One region of the Lactiplantibacillus sp. 7.2.4 genome, then DNA from elsewhere that is predicted to be linked to it. Evidence: predicted binding sites of a transcription regulator. Region 1 holds the regulator's gene; the other holds the start of a gene.
What was found. Region 1 encodes NrdR, which represses ribonucleotide reductase genes. Its sites were predicted from a motif close to ACACNATATATNGTGT; they were not measured.
Positions count from the first base shown of each region.

Region 2: the regulator NrdR is predicted to act here: its motif matches at 8,084-8,099, upstream of KGF70_RS15215 (redoxin NrdH).

Region 1 is NZ_JAGYGS010000004.1:40,431-51,935, forward strand. Features, by position in the region: gene KGF70_RS02170 (aspartate/glutamate racemase family protein) at 1-662, opposite strand, end outside; gene rplT (50S ribosomal protein L20) at 954-1,310, opposite strand; gene rpmI (50S ribosomal protein L35) at 1,347-1,541, opposite strand; gene infC (translation initiation factor IF-3) at 1,563-2,084, opposite strand; ribosomal protein L20 leader region at 2,108-2,231, opposite strand; gene thrS (threonine--tRNA ligase) at 2,305-4,269, opposite strand; gene dnaI (primosomal protein DnaI) at 4,602-5,537, opposite strand; gene KGF70_RS02200 (replication initiation and membrane attachment family protein) at 5,541-6,977, opposite strand; gene nrdR (transcriptional regulator NrdR) at 6,999-7,514, opposite strand; gene coaE (dephospho-CoA kinase) at 7,554-8,147, opposite strand; gene mutM (DNA-formamidopyrimidine glycosylase) at 8,157-8,981, opposite strand; gene polA (DNA polymerase I) at 8,993-11,505, opposite strand, start outside.
Region 2 is NZ_JAGYGS010000076.1:1,191-12,695, forward strand. Features, by position in the region: gene KGF70_RS15185 (DNA/RNA non-specific endonuclease) at 1-86, opposite strand, end outside; gene KGF70_RS15190 (cell surface protein) at 98-709, opposite strand; gene mprF (bifunctional lysylphosphatidylglycerol flippase/synthetase MprF) at 1,006-3,609, shown strand; gene KGF70_RS15200 (TIGR00730 family Rossman fold protein) at 3,781-4,356, opposite strand; gene nrdF (class 1b ribonucleoside-diphosphate reductase subunit beta) at 4,471-5,481, opposite strand; gene nrdE (class 1b ribonucleoside-diphosphate reductase subunit alpha) at 5,509-7,674, opposite strand; gene KGF70_RS15215 (redoxin NrdH) at 7,815-8,045, opposite strand; gene KGF70_RS15220 (class I SAM-dependent methyltransferase) at 8,268-8,876, shown strand; gene tadA (tRNA adenosine(34) deaminase TadA) at 8,879-9,385, shown strand; RNA gene ffs (signal recognition particle sRNA small type) at 9,433-9,530, shown strand; gene dnaX (DNA polymerase III subunit gamma/tau) at 9,854-11,505, shown strand, end outside.

The sequences.
Region 1 (11,505 bases):
TGCTGAGCATCAATCACTTTTTCAGACATAAAGGGATTCGTGGCTTGTGCTACAGACAACTCTGTGCACCCTAAGATAACGGCGTCACAGTGTTCAACGTTTAGCAATTGCGCAATTAACCCGTGAAACTTAGCTTGATCCACAAAATTGTGCTGTTTAATATCGTGATAAATCAAATCCATGAGTTGAACTTGCTCCGCTTCACTTGGGACGACCGAAACGTGTCCGTTGGCATGGATGATGTCCTGATAAAGATGAGATTGTATCGTTCCGGTCGTTGCCAGGATACCAATTCTTAACGGCAAGTCACTGTGTTGCTGACTTGCGGCTTTAACCGCTACCATAGGCATATTCAAAATTGGAACACGTGAAATTTTAGTTAGCTCAGGCACGAAATAATGGGCCGTATTGCACGTCATCACTATAAATTGAACAGCCAATCTATTGAGTAGTCGTACATCTGACTTCAACGCAGGCAATGGACTAGCGCGATGATGATCCAAAATATATGCTGTTCGGTCTGGAATCTGAGCGTCGTTTAGCACCACATAGTTCAGATAATCTTGGTCACAATGAGCGTTGGTCAGCTGATTCACTGCATGTACAAAACTCTCAGTTGCCATCGTGCCCATCCCGCCAATAATTCCAAAACATTGTTCCATAACTGCACCCCCATGAATTGTTATCTGACCTTCAATTCCTAAGTTGTTAATTATTATCCATCGATTCCCTATTCGGAAGCAACTGATTTGCAACCAATGTTGGACTTGATACGTTATGCTTACTATGTCTCGCAAATCAAACGTGCACTCACATGAAAATTCCAGCTTAATGACTAATAAATAATATCTATCACTTTCAGGCAGTACCAAATTCATTGTTCAAAAAAAGACCGCCACCCCACAGGATGACGGTCTTTCAACATTAGAGCAACGCCCTAATTAAGTTTTAAATTAAGCAAGTGCCTTTTTAGCAGTGTCAACTAATGCCTTGAATGCATCCGCATCGTTAACGGCTAAGTCAGCTAACATTTTACGGTTAACGTCAACGTTAGCAACCTTTAAACCGTGCATTAATTGGCTGTAGCTGATGTCGTTGATCCGGGCTGCCGCGTTGATCCGGGCAATCCAAAGACGACGGAAGTCACTCTTACGCCGGCGACGATCGCGGAAAGCGTATTGGTATGACTTCATTACTTGGTCCTTAGCAACCTTAAATTGGATGTGCTTAGCACCACGGTAACCTTTAGCTAATTTTAAAATCCGTTTGCGACGTTTGCGTGTTACAGTTCCACCTTTTACTCGAGCCATGTTATTTCCTCCTAGATTTAACTAAAACGTTGTGAATTATTTTTGTAATAACTTGTGGTATGTTTTGACCATTGGCTTTTCGATAATAGCCGTACCACGTAATTGGCGACGTTGTTTCTTAGTCTTACCATGGAAACGATGACTAGTAAAAGCGTTGGCGCTCTTAATCTTACCCTTAGCAGTTACCTTGAAACGCTTTGCAGCAGCGCGGTTTGTCTTTTGTTTTGGCATAATCAATAATCCTCCTAGAAATTACTTATCTGTTTTTGGTGCTAGCACTAAGAACATGCTCCGGCCGTCCATCTTAGGATAGGCTTCGACCGTCGAAAATTCCTTAGTGGCTTCGATCATTCGGTTCAAGACCTGGCGACCAATATCCTTATGGGTAATGGCACGGCCCTTAAACCGGATGGAGACGCGAACCTTGTCACCTTTTGACAAGAACTTTTCAGCATGTTTCAGCTTCGTGTTAAAGTCATTGGTGTCGATAGCTGGGCTCAAGCGGACTTCCTTGATGCTGACCACTTTTTGCTTCTTACGGGCTTCCCGTTCCTTCTTTTGTTGCTCGAAACGGTACTTCCCATAATCCATAATTCTGGCAACGGGTGGCTTCGCTTTCGGCGCAACCAATACTAGGTCTAAACTAGCGTCTTCAGCAATCTGCATTGCTTCTTGTCGTGACTTGACACCTAATTGTTCACCATCACTGGCGATCAAACGTACTTCGCGAGCACGGATGCCGTCATTAACCATTGAATCCTTAGCTATGGTAATTCACCTCCGAAAAATTTTAGAGAAATTCACAAAAAGAGCGGGCGCATAATACGCCCGCTCAACCCCGTTAATGGGAATCAATTCATCGTTCATCTGCCCGATAACTCTGGTTACCAAGGCGAGAAGCGGGTGCTTCTGCTTTTTTCTCAACTCCAATATATTAACAAGAACGACCGCCCTTGTCAACCCATCAATCTACATTGATGTCATTAGTCGTTAATTATTTGCTAGCACCACGACTGTAACGCTTGATTTCCTGCGTGATTGCCCCGATGAACATGTCGACAGCTTCGGATTCCGTCCGTTCTTCGCCGTACTTCCGAACTGAAACGCTACCGTTAGCAACTTCTTGGTCACCGACAACTAACAAGTATGGGACCTTCTTCGTTTGTGATTCACGAATCTTGTAACCCATCTTTTCGTTCCGGTCATCAATACTTACCCGAACGCCTTCAGCGGCTAAACGACGACGAACCGTTTCAGCATAGGCGCCATGTGCACCGTTGTTAACTGGAATGATGGTAACTTGCTTAGGAGCCAACCAAGTTGGGAAAGCACCCTTGTACATTTCAGTTAAGTAAGCCACGAAGCGTTCCATCGTTGAAACTAAGCCACGGTGAATCATCACTGGACGGTGTTCTTCACCATCAGCACCGACATACTTCAAATCGAAGCGTTCTGGTAACAAGAAGTCCAATTGAATCGTGGATAAGGTTTCTTCACCACCAAGGGCCGTCTTCGTTTGAACGTCTAACTTAGGACCGTAGAATGCGGCTTCCCCTTCAGCTTCGAAGTAATCCAAGCCCATGTCATCCATGGCAGATTTCAACATCTTTTGGCTCCGTTCCCACATTGCATCGTCATCGAAGTACTTTTCAGTATTTTCAGGGTCACGATAGCTCAAACGGAAGCGGTAGTCAGAAATATCGAAGTCTTCGTATACTTCAACCATCAAACTCAAGATCTTCTTGAATTCTTCCTCGATTTGATCCAACGCAACGAATGTATGACCATCGTTCAAGGTCATTTCACGAACCCGTGATAACCCAGTCAAGGCCCCGGATTTTTCGTAACGGTGCATCATCCCAAGTTCGGCGATCCGCAATGGTAATTCACGGTATGAGCGAATGTGATGGTTGTAAATTTGAATATGTGATGGGCAGTTCATTGGCCGTAATTCCAATTGTTCGCCGTCACCCATGTCCATTGGTGGGAACATGTCCTCACGGTAGTGGTCCCAGTGACCAGATTGCTTGTAAACATCTAAGTTAGCAAGCACTGGTGTGTAAACGTGTTGGTAGCCGTTAGCAACTTCCTTGTCGATGATGTAACGTTCGATTTGACGACGAATCGTGGCACCATTTGGCATCCAGTAAGGTAACCCGTTGCCGACCTTAGGATCAACGAAGAATAAGTCTAATTCGTTACCAATGACCCGGTGATCGCGTTCACGTGCTTCTTGACGCCGCTTTAAGTCAGCATCCAAGTCTTTTTGCTTCAAGAAAGCCGTCCCGTAGATCCGTTGTAACATTGGATTGCTAGACTTACCTTGCCAGTATGCACCGGCAACGGACAATAGCTTGAAGACTTTGACTTTACCAGTTGAGGCTAATTGGGCACCATCTGATAAATCAACGAAATCGCCCTGCTTGTAAACCACGACTTGACCATCGTTTTCGGCAGCCCGTTCGTTAACTAAGTCTTGTTGGTAAGGATTGTCGCCAACTAATGCAAGCGCATCCGCCTTCGACAAAACTTCGCGTTCGATTGGTAAGTCTTGCTTGATGATTGCAGCCATCTTATCACTGATTGCTTCCAAATCATCTTCGCTTACTTGCTTACCATCTTCGTCTGGGTTGTCGGTATCAAAGAAGAAACCGTTGGCATTCCCTTCACCACTCCCAAAATGAATACTTGGGAAGAGTTGCTTGACCGCGTTAGCCAATACTTGGGCAGCCGTTTGCCGTAAGACATTCAGGCCGTCTTCGCTATCAGCAGCGATAATTTCGATACTACCATCGGTTGTCAGTGGTTGGCGGTAGTCCACGATCTGATCGTTGAACTTACCAGCAACCGACCGTTTAGCCAATGAAGGACTAATTGACTTAGCAATTGCTTCCGTCGTTACGCCGGCATCAAATTGCTTTACAGCACCATCTGGGAACTTAACATTAATACTTGCCATATACTTGACACTCTCCTTAAAATTTACCCACTCACCAAAACACCGCGCCGGGACGACAAAAAAGTCCCTAATGCCAGACTGAACTAGCATTAGGGACGTCATTGACGTGGTTCCACCCGATTTTTCAGTATCACAAAGGACACTGACTCATTAGCGCTAATAACGGAAGCGTTCCGGCTCAATTGAGCATGTTCACAAAAGTGGTATCTTCATAAATCCGGTCCAAGACTTCCAGAACAAGGTCTTGGTCTCTGTGAGCCATGATAAACGAAGCGTGTCTTTTGCATCTGTTTTCATTAAACCACTTTTAACTTAAAAGTCAACTCTTGATTTTAACCATCTGGATTCAAGCGCCGATTGCGACCGACCATTTCGATCTCACTGGAGAGGTAGCGCACCCGTTGCATGATTCGCTGGGCTTTGACTGGTTCCTCATCACCCTTTTGCGAAATCGTTAAGTAACCGTCCTGTAATTCTTGCATTGAAAAGTTCGATGAAAAACAGGTTGGTAACTCTTCTTGCATCCGGTACTCTAAAATCACCCCAAGCACATCATCGCGAATCCAAGTGGACGACGCGTCTGCGCCAATATCATCGATCATCAAAATTGGCGCCCGTTTAATCGCATCGACCTTATCGGCAGACGTATTGTTGCTGATGGACCGCTTCATTTCGACCGCAAAGCTTGGAAAATGAATCAATGTCGTATTGAAGCCGCGGGCGGCCAGTTCATTCGCCATCCCACCGAGCAGATAGGTCTTGCCGACGCCAAACGACCCATACAGGTAAAGACCGCGATGAAACCGTTTCGGGGCTTGCGTGTAAGCATCAATAAAGTCCAGCGCTGCCACCAGTGCCGTCGCGCGGTCGCCGTCTTGATCATACGACTTTAAATCGGCCGTTTGAATGCTTTTGGGCATGCTGATCGACCGGACTCGTTGTTGTAGCGCTCGGGCTGCCTGTTGTTCTTGTAATTGCGGCGTTGGTTGATAAGCAATGTCGATCAGATGATTACTCATCACCAATGTCGGCTGATAGCCCGGTGCCTGCGTCGGTTCATGCCGGGCGAGCTTGCGTTTTTCTTCGCAAAATTCATATAATTTGGCACCAGAGCGTTCCAAAGCATCCGCAGATAATTCATCCTGGTGAGCGGCTAAAAACTGACGAACATCTGGATCATGATACACGGTCGTCATTAACGCCTCATAGCGATGATTCAAGTTTTTGCGATTCATTAACGTCCGGAGTGTTTCTGAGATATTCTCCATGCTTTAGTCCTCCTTTTCTGAATTTGTCTCGAGCTTGGCGAGTCGTGCCGCTAATTGCTGACGTTGTTCTTCCGACAGTTGCTTGTTGGGCTTGTCCGGCTGAGCTTCGCCGGCTTGTTGTTTCTGGGCCCACTTCGGCATCACTTCTTTGCGGGTTGGCCGGGCATTCGACTTACGCCGCGGTGTCGAGGTCTTCGGCCGCTGACGTTGCTTCAAGTAGGCCAGCGCCGCTTCTGGCGTGTTGACGCCATGTTGTTGCCAGTCATTGGCGACCGTCTCGATCAAACTTCGATTGAGCGCAGCCAACTCCCGGTTTTGGAGCAAGTAATAAATGACGATGTTGATGACCGAATTCGGTAACACGCCCCTACTGATCAAGTCATGGACCAGCCGATTTTCACCACTTGTCACAAAGCCGTGCTTTTCTGCCTTCACCGCCGCCAAAAAATCGTACGGCACGGCCTGCTTCGCAACATCGACCAGTTGCTGTTCCGCCTTAGAAAGTTGTGCCGTTGAAGCTGGCTGCCGGGTTGCCTTACTAGAATTGGCCGCCGTAGTGGTTGGTTTAGTCGACTGATCGGTCGTTGCTTCATTTGTCGTCGTCCGAGTTGGCGTGGTTGGCCGCTCATACCGGCGTGCGATCAATAGTTTCAACTGGTTCTCGTCAAATTGTCCAGTCGTCAAACTGGCAACTTCACTGATCAGCTTGGCCATCTCAATCTCACTGATGCCATAAACCCGACTTTCCGTAACGATAAGTTGGCGCGAACTAGCCACTTGTTTCAAGTCAACGTAGTTTTGCTTCAAGATTTGACCTAATAATTGCCAATCGAAGTCATCATCACTGAGTACTGGTGATTGATCTTCAGCCGGTTCATTGGCAGCCAGCTGTGCCCGCACCTGCTGGACAGGGCGTGGCGTGGTCGTGACTTTATGACCATCAACGTGAAATACCTCGAGGATATTAGCCGTCACGTCCTTCGCCGCCGTCAGATCCACCGGTTGCGTGGCAAAATCACTAGCCAGCTGTTGGTAGCGTAATTCCCCAACAGTATCGAGCAGCAAAACGCTTAACAGGTCATCTGCAAAGAATTGTAAGGCTAGTTGCGGTGCCTGCAAGCGATAAATATACAAAGTGCCGAGCTCATCTTGTTGGTAATAACTCCGTAACAGCCCCGTCGCCTCTAGTTTACGACGTGCTGCCAATACGGTCGGTAAATCTGCGTTCAAAATTCCTAGCAATTCCGCATGACTACGACGATTACTCAGTTCGTTTTCACTGCTTTGTAAGCTTCGCAGCGCGGCATACAAACTATATGCCAGTGGCCCGATCAACGGTAAATACAGCTCCGCTAAGACTGCTTGCTGGGCGGCGCTCAACGCTGGGGCTTGTGGGACCACCAGTCCTGATTTGGGCGTCAATGGTTCTTCATTTGGCATCTTGTTCACCATTCTTTTGACCTAATCTTTTTTACGTTTTGGCGCGTGCTCGGTCTTCACTGACGGTTTCGCCAACTTGACCTTGTCACGTTCCATCATATCTTGGAGTTCGTTCAAGAAGACGTGCATATCCTTGAATTGGCGATAAACACTAGCGAAACGAATATAAGAAATTTCATCAATATCCGCGAGCTGTTCCATCACGTACTCACCGATCACTTGGCTGGAAATTTCATTTTCACCCAGTGACCGGACTTTATTTTCAACATCATCAACGACCCCAGTCATGGTTTCCATGCTGACTGGGCGTTTTTCGGCGGAGCGAATAATCCCTCGTAAGACCTTCTCACGATTGAATTCTTCACGGGCACCATTTTTCTTGATCACTAATAACGGGGTCGCTTCGACCCGTTCAAACGTCGTAAATCGGAAACCACAGTTTTCGCATTCCCGCCGACGCCGGATGACGCGACCGTCATCAGTCGGTCGACTGTCAACCACACGGGAGCCATTATGATGACAATGTGGACATTGCATAGCTTTCACACCCCTTGTAACAAGTCACAATTATTTTTATTAAACAGTCATAGTTTCTAGCCATTTTAACACGGCGGCTTCAGTTTTATCAACGGTTGAACCGTTATCAATCACCACGTCCGCCCACGCGGCCTTTTGAGCCAATGGCAGCTGACTCGCAATTCGTGCCTGGGCCGCTTGCTTTGACAGCTGGTTGCGCGCCATCAAGCGTTTTAGTACGATGGCCGGTGGTGCAGTCACGACGACAACCTGGTCACAGACATTCTGCCAGCCACTCTCATAGAGTAACGGCACGTCTAGAATAATCGCCGTTGGATTCGACTGGCCTGCCGCGACGATGGCTTCAAACATCGCATATTGAATCGGCAAACTGGTAATGGCCGTCAAATCCTGCAAGGCGGCCGAATCATTAAAAACTAACTGGCCGAGCCATGGCCGATTGAGTGAACCATCCGCCAATAATGCGTCCGGCCCAAACTTAGCAGCGATTTTCTGCGTCGTGGGTTGTCCTGGTCCTTCGACCGCCCAGGCGATTTTGTCAGCATCCACGATAGGTAAATACTGCGCTAATAACTTAGAAACGGTGGATTTTCCAGTCGCAATCCCACCGGTCAACCCGATTAATTTCGTCACGGTGGTCACCTACAATCGTTGTTCAAGGGGACAGAAATGTGTCCCACGCTGCGCGACCTTGATTTTCTCAATCATCGTACCACACCGCTCACAAGGTTCACCTTCACGACCATAGACGTGCAAGTGATTCTGAAATTGACCGGCCTCACCAAACGCCGTTGAGAACGAGTGTACCGTCGTTCCGTGTCCTTTGATGGCTAATGCCATTTCGGTAATAATATTGTCGCGCAACGTTGCAATTTCATCGGCTGTCAGCGAATTAGCTGGCCGCATCGGATGAATCTTGCTCATCCACAACGTTTCATCCGCATAAATATTGCCGATGCCCGCAATCTTACTCTGGTCCAGTAAGAGCGGCTTGATCATTTTCTTGGAATGTTCAAGCGTCGCAGTCAGATAAGCCAAGGTCAGTTGGTCAGCGACCGGCTCCGGGCCAATTGTGCGTAGTCCAGCCACCGATAGTTCCTCACCAGTCGGCACCAACGTCATCCGCCCAAATTTACGGGTATCGTTATACAGCAAGTCCCGGTCATCCGTTAAATGAAAGACGACGTGCGTATGCTTATCGCGCGCTTCACCACGCGGAACGACGTTGTACTTACCTTCCATGCGTAGGTGTGACACCATCGTTAAACCGTTACTAAATCGGAACAATAAATATTTGCCACGCCGGTCAATGGTTTGAATCGTCTGATTGATCAGCCGTTGTTTGAATAAAGCCACGTCATTATTGATGATTTTGGGCCAATAGACGTCAATATCAGCGATCGTGGCACCTTTAACGAGCCGATTCAATCCACGACGAACCGTTTCAACTTCTGGTAATTCAGGCATGGTGGTTCCCCCTATTTTGCATCGTACCAAGTATCACCGTAGTGACTCTCGACCTTCAACGGTACGGCTAACTTCACGGCGGAATCCATCACGCTTGGTACTAATTTTTCTAAAACTGGAATCTCTTCCTTTGGTGCTTCAAAAATCAATTCATCATGAACTTGTAAAAGCATGGTTGCTTTCAAACCAGCTTTTTTCAACTCGGCTTGCATCTTGATCATCGCAATTTTGATAATATCGGCCGCACTACCTTGAATTGGCGTGTTCATGGCCGTCCGTTCGGCAAACGAGCGTTGGTTGAAACTCTTCGAATTAATGTCTGGCAAATAGCGACGACGATGAGAAATTGTCTCAACGTAGCCTTGTTCCTTTGCCGATTTGACAATATCATCCATGTACTGCTTGACACCTGGATATTCCTTGAAGTAAGCGTCAATAAAGCTGCGCGCTTGCTTACGACTGATACCAATATTTTGTGACAAGCCATAGTCACTGATGCCGTAAACGATACCGAAGTTGACCGCTTTGGCTTGCCGACGAATATTAGGTGTCACGTCTTCAGCAGATTTCAAATTAAAGATTCGCATCGCCGTGGCGGCATGAATGTCGTCGCCTTCCTTAAAGGCCGCTTGCATGTTCTCATCACCGGTAATATGGGCGAGCACCCGCAATTCAATTTGCGAATAATCAGATGAAAAAATCTGCCAACCGTCATGACTTGGAACGAACGCTTGCCGAATCTTACGCCCTTCTTCGAGCCGAACAGGAATATTTTGCAAGTTCGGGTCAACTGAGGACAAGCGGCCTGTTTGCGTCAACGTTTGAAGATAACGCGTGTGCACTTTTTGGTCCGTGGAATGAATGGCATCCAGCAAGCCCACCACGTAGGTTGATTGAATCTTTGAAATTTGACGATACTGCAAGATATTCGCGACGATTGGTGCTTCTGGTGCTAATTTTTCCAACACGTCGACGGCGGTCGAGTAACCGGTCTTCGTCTTTTTAATGACTGGTAACTTCATTTCTTCAAATAAAATGTGGCCCAATTGCTTGGGTGAATTGATATTGAACTCTTCACCGGCTTCTTGATAGATGGTCTGTTCGATCTCACTCAGGCGTTCCGTAAACTGACTACCCATCGCCTTCAAGCGACTGCTATCAACGGTAATGCCGGCAATTTCCATCTGAGCGAGCACCGTCGCCATTGGTTTTTCGATATCATCGTAGAGTTGGGCCTGCTCATTATCCGCGAGTTCTTTCAACAAGCGTGATTTCAAATCAGCAATTGCCGCTAATTTTCGTGCCAAATGACTGAAGAACACGTCATCATCCTCTGGAATCGCACGTTTGACACCCTTGCCGTAGACGGTCTCGTCACTTGGCAAGTCAGTGTAGCCGTGTTGTTCCGCCAGACTACCAAGGTCGTTGCTGTTATCATTGGTGTCTAGTAAATATGAAACGAGTAATAGGTCGAAATCGACCTTACCAAGCTGGATGCCCAAACGGTTCAGCCCAACCATCGTTCGTTTCATATCAAAAACGTCCTTGGTCAGCGTATCGCTAGTCAAAAGCTCGCTGACTGCGGGTTGCATCAACAATTCAACATCACGACTAATACACCAATGACCATCCGCACCAATCGCAAAACCAGCGAAGGCGGAGGTGTGGTAGTTTGGTGTCGGCATTTCAAGATAGAAGTCGACATTGGTCGTGAATTGTTGTAATTCATCCAAATTGTCTTTGGTCAAAACAGTGTATTCGATTGGTGTCGCTGGTTCGTCAGATTGCAGATGCAACTTCTTCAAAAATGACTGAAAATCCATCGTTTGATAGAACGCGGCCAACTGGTCCAAATCAGGGCCATTATAGGTCAAATCTGACAACTGAACCTCAATCGGTGCATCCCGCTTGATGGTTGCGAGCACCTTGGCTTGAGCCGCCTGTTCGCGGTCCTCAATCAGATGTTCCTTCATCTTGCTGGCCTTCATCGCATCGATGTTTTCATAGATACCTTCCATCGACCCGTATTGTTTCAGCAATTTCAGCGCTGTCTTCTCGCCGACCTTGGTCACACCAGGATAATTATCTGAAGTATCACCCGTTAGCCCCTTCATATCAATGATTTGTGCCGGCGTGATGCCTAATTTTTCTGTAACGTGTTCTGGGGTGTAGCGTTCAACTTCTGAAACCCCTTTAACGGTCACTGCCACCGTCGTCCGTTCCGTCGTTAACTGGGTCAAATCACGATCACCAGTAACGATCGTCGTCGTATAGCCCGCTTGATCAGCCTGCCCAGCCAGCGTCCCGATAATATCATCGGCTTCATAATCTTTTAATTCATAATGTTTAATGCCATAAGCGTCTAATAATTGCTTAATATATGGCATCTGCTCAGAGAACTCACTTGGGGTCTTGGCGCGGCCCCCCTTATAATTATCATACATGGCGGTTCTAAACGTGGTCTTACCCGCATCAAAAGCCACCAGCATATCGGTGGGGTCCACGGCCTTGATCATGTGGTCAA
Region 2 (11,505 bases), on a different contig from region 1:
CACCATTGCCGTCCGGGATAATGGCGATAGCTCCGCCAACCCCAGTAGATTGCGGCCAATAAAATAAGTGTTCCGATGATTCCCAATGTGCTTCCCCCTAACGTAGTGACTTGCGGTAGCCGGCAGCTTGTGCTTCAGCTTCTGTACTAAAATAAACCGCATTTTTACCCGCCATCCGGTAGTTTTGACCCGTTTCAACGTGGTAAATCTTTGAATTGCGGTTACCGACGATGCGGCCCGTTTGCGCAGTGTTGGTATCGCCCGAGGTCCGGTTGGCATGGCTGGTCTGAGTGGAACCAGTCTGGCTTTGGGCCGTTTGTTTAGATTCGCTCGCAGCTTCGGATGCAGCTTTGGACTGTGACGCTGATGCGGCTACGGCAACGCTGGCAGCGGATTTGGATGCTGCACGCGAAGAAGCTTTGACGGCAGCGGCGGAACTTGCGAGTTGGTCAGATTGTGAATCAGCCTGACTAGCGGCCAGTGAGAGTTGCTTTTCGCTTGAGCTGAGCGCCTTAGCTGATGCGGCGTTTGCTCGACTAGCCGCGCGTGCCTTGGCCCAAGCAGTCTTGTTGGCCTTAGTCCGTTTCGTGACGCGGACTACCTGCGTTTTGGTGCTGGCTTGCTTGGCAGAATCTTGCGCAGTCGTGGTGCAGCCCGTTAAAATGAATAAACTCGCAAAGATAATTGCAAGCTGTTTAGCATGGTGCATGTGTGTCTCCCCCTTGGTAAGTATATAAATATTATTATACAGAAACGGTAACCGCGGGTAAAGGCTACTTGGCTGTCAGAATACTAGTGGACTGCGGTTTGGAGAATCAGGTGGCTTGCTTGAGGATGGATGAGTGTTGCAAATTGCTGGTAAAGTCCAGTGGTTCAGCTTAAAGTTAGTAATGTGAAATTATTAGTTCAATCGGGCACTCGGATGCCGTAAAACGCCGATAACGGTTGTATAAACAGGCTAAGATTGCGATAATAGGAACAAACAGACCAGATGGGGGAATTTTTTTGAAGGCAAGGTTACAGAAAATCGGGGCGGCAATCAATAAACGCATGGGGATCATTAAGGCGCTGTTTGTGTTCTCCGTCCTGTTATTTGTGATTTCAGAAGTCGGCAAAATCGCGAAGGAGGTCAGCGGTGCGCAGTTGGCGACCGCACTGGCTTCGCAAAGTTGGTGGCATCTATTGAGTATGGTCGTGATTGGGATTATTGCCGTCACGCCAATGCTGACATACGATGTGATGATTACGAAGTTTTTACCCAATCACTATTCATTGGGCTATATTCTAAAAGCGGGGTGGATCACCAATACGTTTACGAATATTGGTGGCTTTGGTGGCGTGCTGGGTGCGTCCTTGCGCGCTAACTTTTATAACCGTGAAGCGACTAAAAAACAAATCGTATTTGCGATTTCCAAAATCGCGTTATTTTTAGTTTCGGGCCTATCACTGTACTGTATGATTTCGCTGGTCCTAGTTTACGGTTTCGGCATTGGTCAAATGTACGGGACTTACTGGATTTGGCTCGTCGGCGGGGCCTTGTATTTTCCAGCCATTTTTATTTTCACCCGGGTCAATGATTCGGAATTTTTTGATGGCTTGACACTAGGTAATGTCGTGCGCTTATTGAGTGGCTCATTTGGTGAATGGACCGGCTGCGTGCTGTTCTTCCTGTTGATTGGGAACTTTATGGGGCTGCCGATTGATTTTGCGGCAGTTGTCCCGTTATTTGTGATTGCCTCGGTCGTTGGTGAGGTTTCAATGGTGCCCGGCGGAATCGGCTCGTTTGACGTCTTCATGATTTTTGGCCTGGCAGCGGTCGGCGTTTCGCGCCCAGATGCCGTCGCCTGGCTGTTGTTCTATCGATTATTCTACTATATTATTCCGTTTGCCATTGGGCTAGTGCTATTCGTCCATGATACGGGACATCGGCTCAATGTTCGATTGGCAGGAATTCCTAAGCAAGCCTTGCAACGGGGCGCTCAGATGGTCTTGACGGTCTTTCTGTACGTCTCTGGCTTCTTGATGCTGCTCATGTCGACGGTCCCCAACTTCGCGTACAATAATAAACTGTTCTTGCAGTTCTACCCGTACACGTTCTTTTTCATTAACCAAGCAAGTAGTATCATCATGGCGTTTCTACTAATTGGGGTCGCGTTGGGAACGGCCGGACGGGTCAAAAAGGCGTTTTGGCCGACCGTGATCGTTCTGCTGGTCGCAATTTTGAATACGATTCGCTGGTTAGTCGTCTATGATGCAATTTCCATGAAATTTATTATTTTCCTAGTCATTATTCTGGCGTTAGTAGCACTGTCACGGCACGCCTATTATCGCGACCGGATGGCCTTTTCGTGGGGGCAAACGTTGTGGGTTGGTTGTGTCTACGTCGTGACCTTCGTGTTGTACACGATCGTGGGGGTCTACAACGCGCCGCAGATCCATCACCGGCACGCGGTTCCCGAAGCACTATTCTTCCCGTCACAGAAGCTCTGGTTATTTGGGGTGCTGGGACTCGTCCTGGCTGCCATGATTTTAGTTTTGATGTATCGATATTTTGCCAGCGGTCACAACCAGCGTTTACAGCAAACGGTGGATGCCGCGCGGGTCAAGCAGGTCATCGACAACTATGGTGGTAATGAAATTTCACATTTAGCTTACTTGAATGATAAGTTAGCTTACTATTATCAAGTTGATGGCCAAGACCAACTCATCTTCTTGTATCAGCTCAAGGCGGATAAATTAATTATCATGGGTGAGCCGTTTGGCAATCAGGCGGTGCTCCAGGCGGCGCTTGAACAATTGCTAGATGATGCCGATAGCGATGGCTGCTCGCTGGTCTTTTATGAGATCAACGAGACGCTGACGATGCGGCTGCATGAGATGGGCTTTGACTTCATCAAAACGGGTGAGGAAGGTCATGTTAAATTGGCTGATTTTAGTCTGGCTGGTAAACGGCTCCGCGGTGAACGCGCGTTAATGAATAAATTTGCACGTGATCAGTATGAGTTTGCGGTGTTGCAACCACCGTTTAGCGCAGAAGTCATGGCCGAGCTGCGGGCCGTTTCAGATAGTTGGCTAGCCGGTGAGACGGAAAAGGGCTTCTCACTGGGCTTCTTTGATGAGTCGTACTTGAATCAGGCGCCCATCGCCGTCGTCTATGATCCTGAGCACCGGATTGTTGCTTTCGCCAACATCATGCCGCAGGGGAATCATCAGACGACCTCGATCGACTTAATGCGTTCAAGTAAGGCCGCCCCATCCGGCATCATGGATACGGTGTTCGTGCACTTGTTTGAACAGGCGCGTGATGACGGCTATGCCTATTTCAATATGGGAATGGCGCCATTATCCGGCGTCGGCGTCTCCCGGTATAGTTTTATTCAAGAAAAGATTGCCCATTTGATCTATGAGTACGGGTACCAACTATATGGGTTCCAAGGGTTGCGTTCCTATAAGGAAAAATATGTGACGGATTGGGCGCCGAAGTACATCGCCTACCGTAAACGCAATTCGCTGATTTTCACCATCCTCCAGTTGCTGCAGGTGGTGAATACGCGGGTGCATAAATCTGGCCAACGCCGACCAGTGTGGTTATTCAAACGGTTGAAATAGTTGAATGGGATGCGTCGTTGCTAGCTGACACGCGCCCAGATTTAGCCCCATCAACACAACTTCCCACACAACAAAAGACCCGACGCACCGTCTTTCAATTAGACGTGTACGTCGGGTCTTTTGGTTGTCATTGCGTCGTAGCGCCACACGAATAACGGTATGGCGAGCGGCTTAATTCGTATATTTAGGCGGTAGGACGTGTTTAAAGTGCTGAAAGCCGTCGAAGATTTCGTCCAAATCATGACCATTAATAAACAGGTCAAGGTTTGCTTCCGGTGCAAAGCCCAAATCGGCGGTCTTTTGCAGCATGTTGACCAGGTCATCGTAGAAGCCGTCAATGTTGTACAGGGCGATTGGTTTTTGATGGATGTCCATCTGACTCCATGAGAGCATCTGCAGGAATTCTTCAAACGTTCCGAAGCCGCCGGGTAAGACAATGAATGCGTCAGCGAGATGCAACATTTTTTCTTTCCGTTCCGTCATCGTACGCGTTTCGATGAACGTCGTCACTTCTTTGAAAGCGAGTTCGCGTTCGACGAGAAAGTGGGGAATGATACCAATCACGCGCCCACCAGCCGTCATGGTTGCTTTGGCGACTTTCCCCATCAGGCCATGGTCACCCCCACCATAGACCAGTTGATAATCATTGGCAGCGAGGTATTTGCCTAGCGCGACCGTCTTATCACTAAAAGCTTGGTCCAAACCAGAATTGGACCCACAAAAGACACAAATATTATGAATTGCCATTTGAAACGACCCCCAAAATAAATTTTCCTAGCAGAAATGCGACCCGCTGCCGAGCCGCATTTTAATTAATAACACCGTGATACCAACTAACAACGTTCGTACTGACGAGACGTTTTAGTCGTCTGGTTCACCAATATCGTAATCGGTATCTTGCATGGCTTCAACTTGACCTAACCGGTAACCATTCCCAACTTGTGAGAAGAAGTCGTGGTTAGAAGTCCCCGTTGAGATCCCGTTCATGACGACTGGGTTAATGTCTTCTGCCGTGTCTGGGAAGAGGGCGTCTTGACCCAAGTTCATCAAGGCTTTGTTGGCGTTGTAACGACTGAAGGTCAAAACTTCATCTGACCAGCCAATTTGATCGTAAACGAGGTGCACGTAGTTTTCTTCGTTTTCGTAAAGCTTGTAGAGGAAGTCGAACATCCAGTCTTTGAATTCGGCTTGTTGCTTTTCGGAACGGTTCTTGAAGCCTAATTGGAACTTGTAACCAATGTAAGTGCCATGAACACTTTCGTCCCGTAAAATCAATTTGATGATTTCGGCGACGTTTGGTAATTGGTTATGACCCAAGTAATATAGCGGTGTGTAGAAACCGGAATAGAACAGGAACGTTTCCAAGAAGACGTTCGCTACTTTTTGCTTCAATGGGTCTTCATCGATATTATCGTAAAGCTTGTAGATCCATTGTGCCTTAGTTTGCAAGAATTCTTCACTGTCACTCCAGTCGAAGATTTCGTTGATTTCGTCAGGCGTATTCAACGTTTCAAAAATCGTTGAGTAACTCTTTGCGTGGACCGATTCCATGAATTGAATGTTATTCAAAACGGCCGTTTCGTGGGACGTTAAGACGTTTCGCCGAAGGGCTTGCAAGCCATCTTGTGATTGTAAGGTGTCAAGCAGTGTTAACCCGCCGAACACGTGTCCAACCACCCAACGATGGTCGTCATCTAATTCACGCCAGTCTGCCATATCGTTGGAGACCGGAATCCGGGTATCTAACCAGAATTGTTCCGTTAGTTTTTCCCAGGTACTTTTATCAATTGCATCTGAAACTTGATCCCAGTTAATTGCCTTATAGTTGCCATTACTGAGCAGTTTTTGGTAGTAAGCCAAGTCTGTTGCCATTTGTTATCCTCCTAGAGATCTAAGATACTAGATTACGCAGCTTTCACATTCATTTACGCCAACTTCACCATCATCGTCGGTAAAGGTCCGGATGTAGTAAATGGACTTGATCCCCTTATGATAGGCGTAGTTCCGTAAAATGTTCAAGTCCCGCGTGGTCATCTTATCAGTGCGACCATCTTTCCATTCGTATAAGCCAGCTGGAATCGTTGAACGCATGAAGAGTGTCAAACTCATCCCTTGATCAACGTGTTGCTGAGCAGCCGCGTAAACGTCGATGACTTTGCGCATATCTGTATCATATGCTGACTTATAATAACCAATTGTATCATTAGATAGGTAAGGAGCGGGATAATAAATCTTACCAATTTTCTTTTCTTGCCGTTCTTCGACCCGATTGATGATTGGGTGCAAGCTAGCGGTCGTATCATTAATGTAAGAAATCGAGCCGTTTGGAGCGACTGCCATCCGGTTTTGGTGGTAAAGACCATCGCGCATAACAGCTTCCTTGAGGGCTTCCCAATCTGCTTTGGTTGGAATGAAGATGCCATCAAAGAGGGCGGCCGTCTTGTCATATTTCGGTTGCCAATCTTGAGTCGTGTACTTGTCGAAGTAAGTCCCATCCGCGTACTTCGACTTTTCAAAGTTAACGAAAGTTTCGTGGCGTTCACGAGCGATTTCGTTAGAAGCTTTCAGTGTCCAGTAGTTCAAGAGTAGGAAGTAGATGTTCGTGAAGTCGACAGCTTCCTTGCTCCCATATTCCATATGGTTCTTGGCGAAGTAGGCGTGCAGCCCCATCGCACCCAAACCAATCGTATGAGCCTGATGGTTTCCTTTTTGAATCGAAGGCACAACGTCGACGTTGGAGTGGTCAGTGACAAACGTCAAGGCCCGCACCATTGCTTCAACGGAGTGACCAAAGTCAGGGGAAGCCATTAAGTTAACGATATTCGTTGACCCCAAGTTACAGCTGATATCGGTACCGAGTTTTTCGTATTGTTGTTGATCGTTGATCAGTGATGGTGTTTGGACCTGCATCACTTCAGAACATAAGTTACTCATGACGATTTTGCCATCGATTGGATTGTCGCGGTTAGCGGTGTCCACGTTGACGACGTATGGGTAACCAGATTCTTGTTGTAACTTACTGATTTCATTTTCAAGGTCACGTGCCTTGATCTTAGTCTTACGGATGTTCGGGTTTTGGACCATGTTGTCGTATTCCTTAGTGATATCGACGTATGAGAATGGGACCCCATATTCACGTTCGACCCCGTAAGGACTAAATAGGTACATGTCAGCGTCCGCCTTGATTAGTTCATAAAACTTATCAGGAACGGTCACACCGAGTGACAACGTCTTTAACCGAATCTTTTCATCGGCATTTTCCTTCTTAGCAGAGAGGAAGGAAATGATGTCTGGATGGAAGACACTGAGGTAAACGACCCCGGCACCTTGGCGTTGTCCCAATTGATTGGAGTATGAGAAACTATCTTCCAATAACTTCATGACTGGAACGACACCACTAGCAGCGCCATCGATATGCTTGATGGGATCGCCGGCACCCCGTAAGTTGCTGAGGTTGATACCGACCCCACCACCGATTCGTGATAATTGGAGTGCGGAGTTGATGGTCCGGCCAATTGAGTTCATGTCATCCGTCGACTGAATCAAGAAGCAAGAAATCAATTCGCCCCGCCGCGCGCGACCAGCGTTTAAGAAGCTCGGTGTTGCCGGTTGGTAACGTTGATGAATGATTTCGTCAGCCAAATCCATGGCAAGACCTTCGTCACCGTCCGCAAAGTAGAGGGCGTTCATTGCGACCCGGTCGATGAAGTTTTCCAAGTAGTAGTCGCCATCGTCAGTCTTTAACGCGTATTGGGCGTAAAACTTGTAGGCGGCCATAAATGTCTTGAAATGGAAATCTTGGGACCGCAAGTAATCGTAAAGCTTTTCAATGAAGCTAAAATCATATTTGTCGATGGCAGGGGTTTCCAAATAGTCGTGTTCACGTAAGTAGTCAAACCGGGCTTTGAGACTATCAAAGGTCATCGTGTTGGGCTTAACGTTTTGTTCAAGGAAGGCCGCGAGTGCATCTTGGTCTTTATTGAGTGGAATCTGATTATTAACGGGAATATTGATCTCATTATTCAAGTCATAATACGTAACGTCTTTTAAATCTTTTAAGGTCATAAGGAATCCTCTTTCTACAATATAATAATAGTGACTGGCAAAATCGACGACCCACAATCATCGTCCAACTGATTGTGGGTCGTTCATGATATTTTGTAAGACAAACCAGCTATGTAACCACGCAAAAAAGCGCGGGTAAACTAGACAGCTAATTGTTTTAAAGCATCGGGACGGAAGCCAGAAATACTGTCTTCGCCATTGATCTCAACAACGGGAACTGCTTGGAAGCCTTGATCTTTCAAGTAATCCACGTATTCAGGATTCGTGTTGATATTCTTTTCTTCAAAGGCGATATTGTGCGCAGTAAGGAACTTCTTAGTCATCTTGCATTGCATGCAGTTGTTTTTAGTAAATACGGTAACTTTTTTCATCTTTCATCATCCTAACTCGTTTTTCTGATAAATTTAGTATACAACATGTGGTGAAAAAAACAATCAAAAAACACAACATCTAGGGCGTGGTAAAAATCACAAACCCCAGATGTTGTGTCAGTGTCAGCCTTTAACCGACGAAAAGTTTTTTTAAATTATTTGTGGTTCACTCGTTGAATCAGTTATCATAGATATAGACCAGAAATTCAGAGGAAAATAAATATGACCAACTATTATTATACACACAATCCGGATATTGTGCATGATGAAAAGCAGTGGAATTTTGAAATTTTTAATCACCAATTTAAATTTACAACGGACAACGGCGTCTTCTCTAAGCGGACCGTCGATTACGGCTCGCGGACGCTACTAGCGGCCTTTGACGCTACCGATTTACCGGATGGGCCGATTCTTGATTTGGGGACCGGCTACGGGCCAATCGGGATGGCGTTAGCGTATCAGTCGCCAGAACGGACTGTCGATATGGTCGACGTCAACGAATTAGCATTGAGTCTGGCGCGAAAAAATGTCGCCTTAAATGGCATCACCAACGTTAATATTTTTACGTCGGATGTTTACGAGCAGGTCACGGCGACCAACTATGCAGCCATTGTGACGAACCCGCCAGTACGCGCGGGTAAGGCCGTCGTTGATGCAATGTTGACCGGGGCTAGTTCAAGACTCGCTGTGGGCGGAACCCTGACCGTTGTCTTACAGAAGAAGCAGGGGGCGCCCTCTGCGAAGAAGTTGATGCAGACCACTTTTGGTAATTGTCAGATTATTAAAAAGGATAAAGGCTACTATATATTGCAGAGTGTAAAGGAGGGATAGTCGTGGCAGAACCAACAGCGGAAGACTGGATGCAAGAAGCGTTGCATGAAGCGCGGATGGCTTACCTGATTGGTGAAGTCCCAATTGGTGCCGTGATCGTGCACCAGGGTGAAATCATTGGCCGCGGCCATAACTTGCGCGAGCATGGTCAAGATGCCACGATGCATGCCGAAATCATTGCGATTCAAGAAGCTTGCGAGTATTTGCATAGTTGGCGGCTAGAAGACTGCCAACTCTATGTGACTTTGGAGCCTTGCTTGATGTGCAGTGGCGCGATCATCAATGCCCGAGTACCAGAACTTTACTTTGGCGCGCGGGATCCGAAAGCCGGCGCCGTCCGTAGTTTATATCAAGTGATGGATGATACGCGTTTGAATCATCAGGTGACGGTCCATGAGCGCATTCTAGCACGGCCAGCGGGTGAGATGCTGGAAAACTTCTTCCGTGACATTCGGAAACGCAAGAAAGCGGCGAAGAAAGCCCGCCGAGCAGCTGCCGAAAAAAATTAGGCGGATGGCTGGTAATTATCAGAAAAATCATGTATTATAGTATTTGCCGCAAGGCCAAAAGGCAAGGGTGGATTTACGAATCGTGTCAGGTCCGGAAGGAAGCAGCACTAAGTTTGCTTCATCTTGTGCCTTTTGTTTTTATGAAATGTAACAGCTCTTAGCCATTCGGTTGAGAGCTTTTTATTTAACCTAACTGGCTTTTACGGCCGATGCTTGGATGACGACTTGTCGTGCACACTGAGTTGAGGTCGCATTCACATACAGATGGTATTAATATAGTAATGTAACATTCGTTGTGTCGGTGATTGTTCAGCATTAACGCTGATTAAAACGTGCCAGTTGGTGGATTCTTGTTCGTCAGCCGGTATGCGCCTTAGTCCGACTTCTTGAGCCGACTGACGAACCACAAGCCAATGATTTTTTAATAACAAAACATAAATATGACTGATGTAAGAAAGGAAGAATCGCATGTATCGGGCACTATATCGGGTTTGGCGTCCCCAACGCTTTGATGAAATCGTCGGGCAACAAATGATTACCCAGACGTTAAAAAATGCCATTATGACCCACCAGACGAGCCATGCGTATCTGTTTACAGGTCCCCGGGGAACTGGGAAGACGTCGGCAGCTAAGATCTTTGCGAAGGCCATCAACTGTCACCATCTGGTTGACGGGGAGCCGTGCAATGAATGTGAGACGTGTACGGCGATCACCAAGGGGCAGTTGAACGATGTCATCGAAATCGATGCTGCTTCCAATAACGGGGTCGAAGAAATTCGTGATATCCGTGATAAGGCCAAGTACGCACCGACCCAGGCGGATTATAAAGTCTATATTATTGATGAAGTCCACATGTTGTCGACCGGGGCGTTCAACGCACTGTTGAAGACGTTGGAAGAACCGCCGGCAAACGTCATCTTCATTTTAGCCACTACTGAACCACATAAGATTCCGTTAACGATTATTTCGCGGACCCAGCGTTTTGACTTTCGGCGGATCACGGCCAAGGATAGTTATGATCGAATGGTCTACATCCTGAATGAAAAAGACGTGACCTACGATGAAAAAGCGCTGCGTGTGATTGCGGCGGCCGCTGAAGGTGGGATGCGGGATGCATTGAGTATCTTGGACCAAGTGATTTCCTTCGGGGATAACACGGTCACCCTAGATGATGCGTTGATGGTCACGGGGAGTGTCACCAAGCAGTTACTGGCCAATTATGTGACGCAGGTGACGCACCACGAGACCAAACCGGCCTTGGAGACGATGCGCGAAATCTTACAAGAAGGTAAAGATGCGAACCGCTTCATCGAAGATTTGATTAGTTATACGCGAGACGTGTTACTCTATCAACAGGCCCCTGAAATGGTCGACAGTGTGGCCATGGGCGAAGATGACCAACAGTTTGAGGCTTTTGCCAAGGAAATCGACGCCGAAGTCTTGTATCAGATGGTCAAAACACTGAATGATATTCAGCAGCAGATGCGGTTCACGACGCATCCCGACGTTTACTTGGAAGTTTTGACGGTCAAACTCGCGCAGTTGGATGGTCAAACGGCAACTGCTCAGCCAGCGACAACTACCGCGGCCGTCAATCCAGAAGATCCAACAGTGCACAAGCTCGCACAACAAGTTGAACAACTGCAAAATGAAGTTAAAACGTTGCGAACGCAAGGTGGTGGGAATACTAAACCTGCGCCAGCGAAACCGCGTACGAGCAGTGGCCCAGTTGTTAAAAAGGTCAACGTTAGCCAAATCTATCCGATTTTGGGTGCGGCGACCAAGAATGACTTGTTGAAGGTTAGAGACGTTTGGACCGATTTGATGAATATCTTGAGTGTGACCCAACGTGCGCTGATGCACGTTGCTCAGCCGGTTGCTGCGAGTGCGGATGGCGTTGTGGTTGCCTTTGATTACGCGTTCGTTTATCAAAAGGCGATCGATGACCAGACACTGATTGATGCGCTCGGTAATGGATTGGACCGCTTGATGGGTCAAGCACCCAAGATCGTGTGTGTACCTAAGGAGCAATGGCCGCAGATTCGTAAGGATTACTTGGCGACTCATCAGCCAGGGGGTGCCACTCCTGAGAAGCAGGCACCGGCCAAAGCACCCGTTGT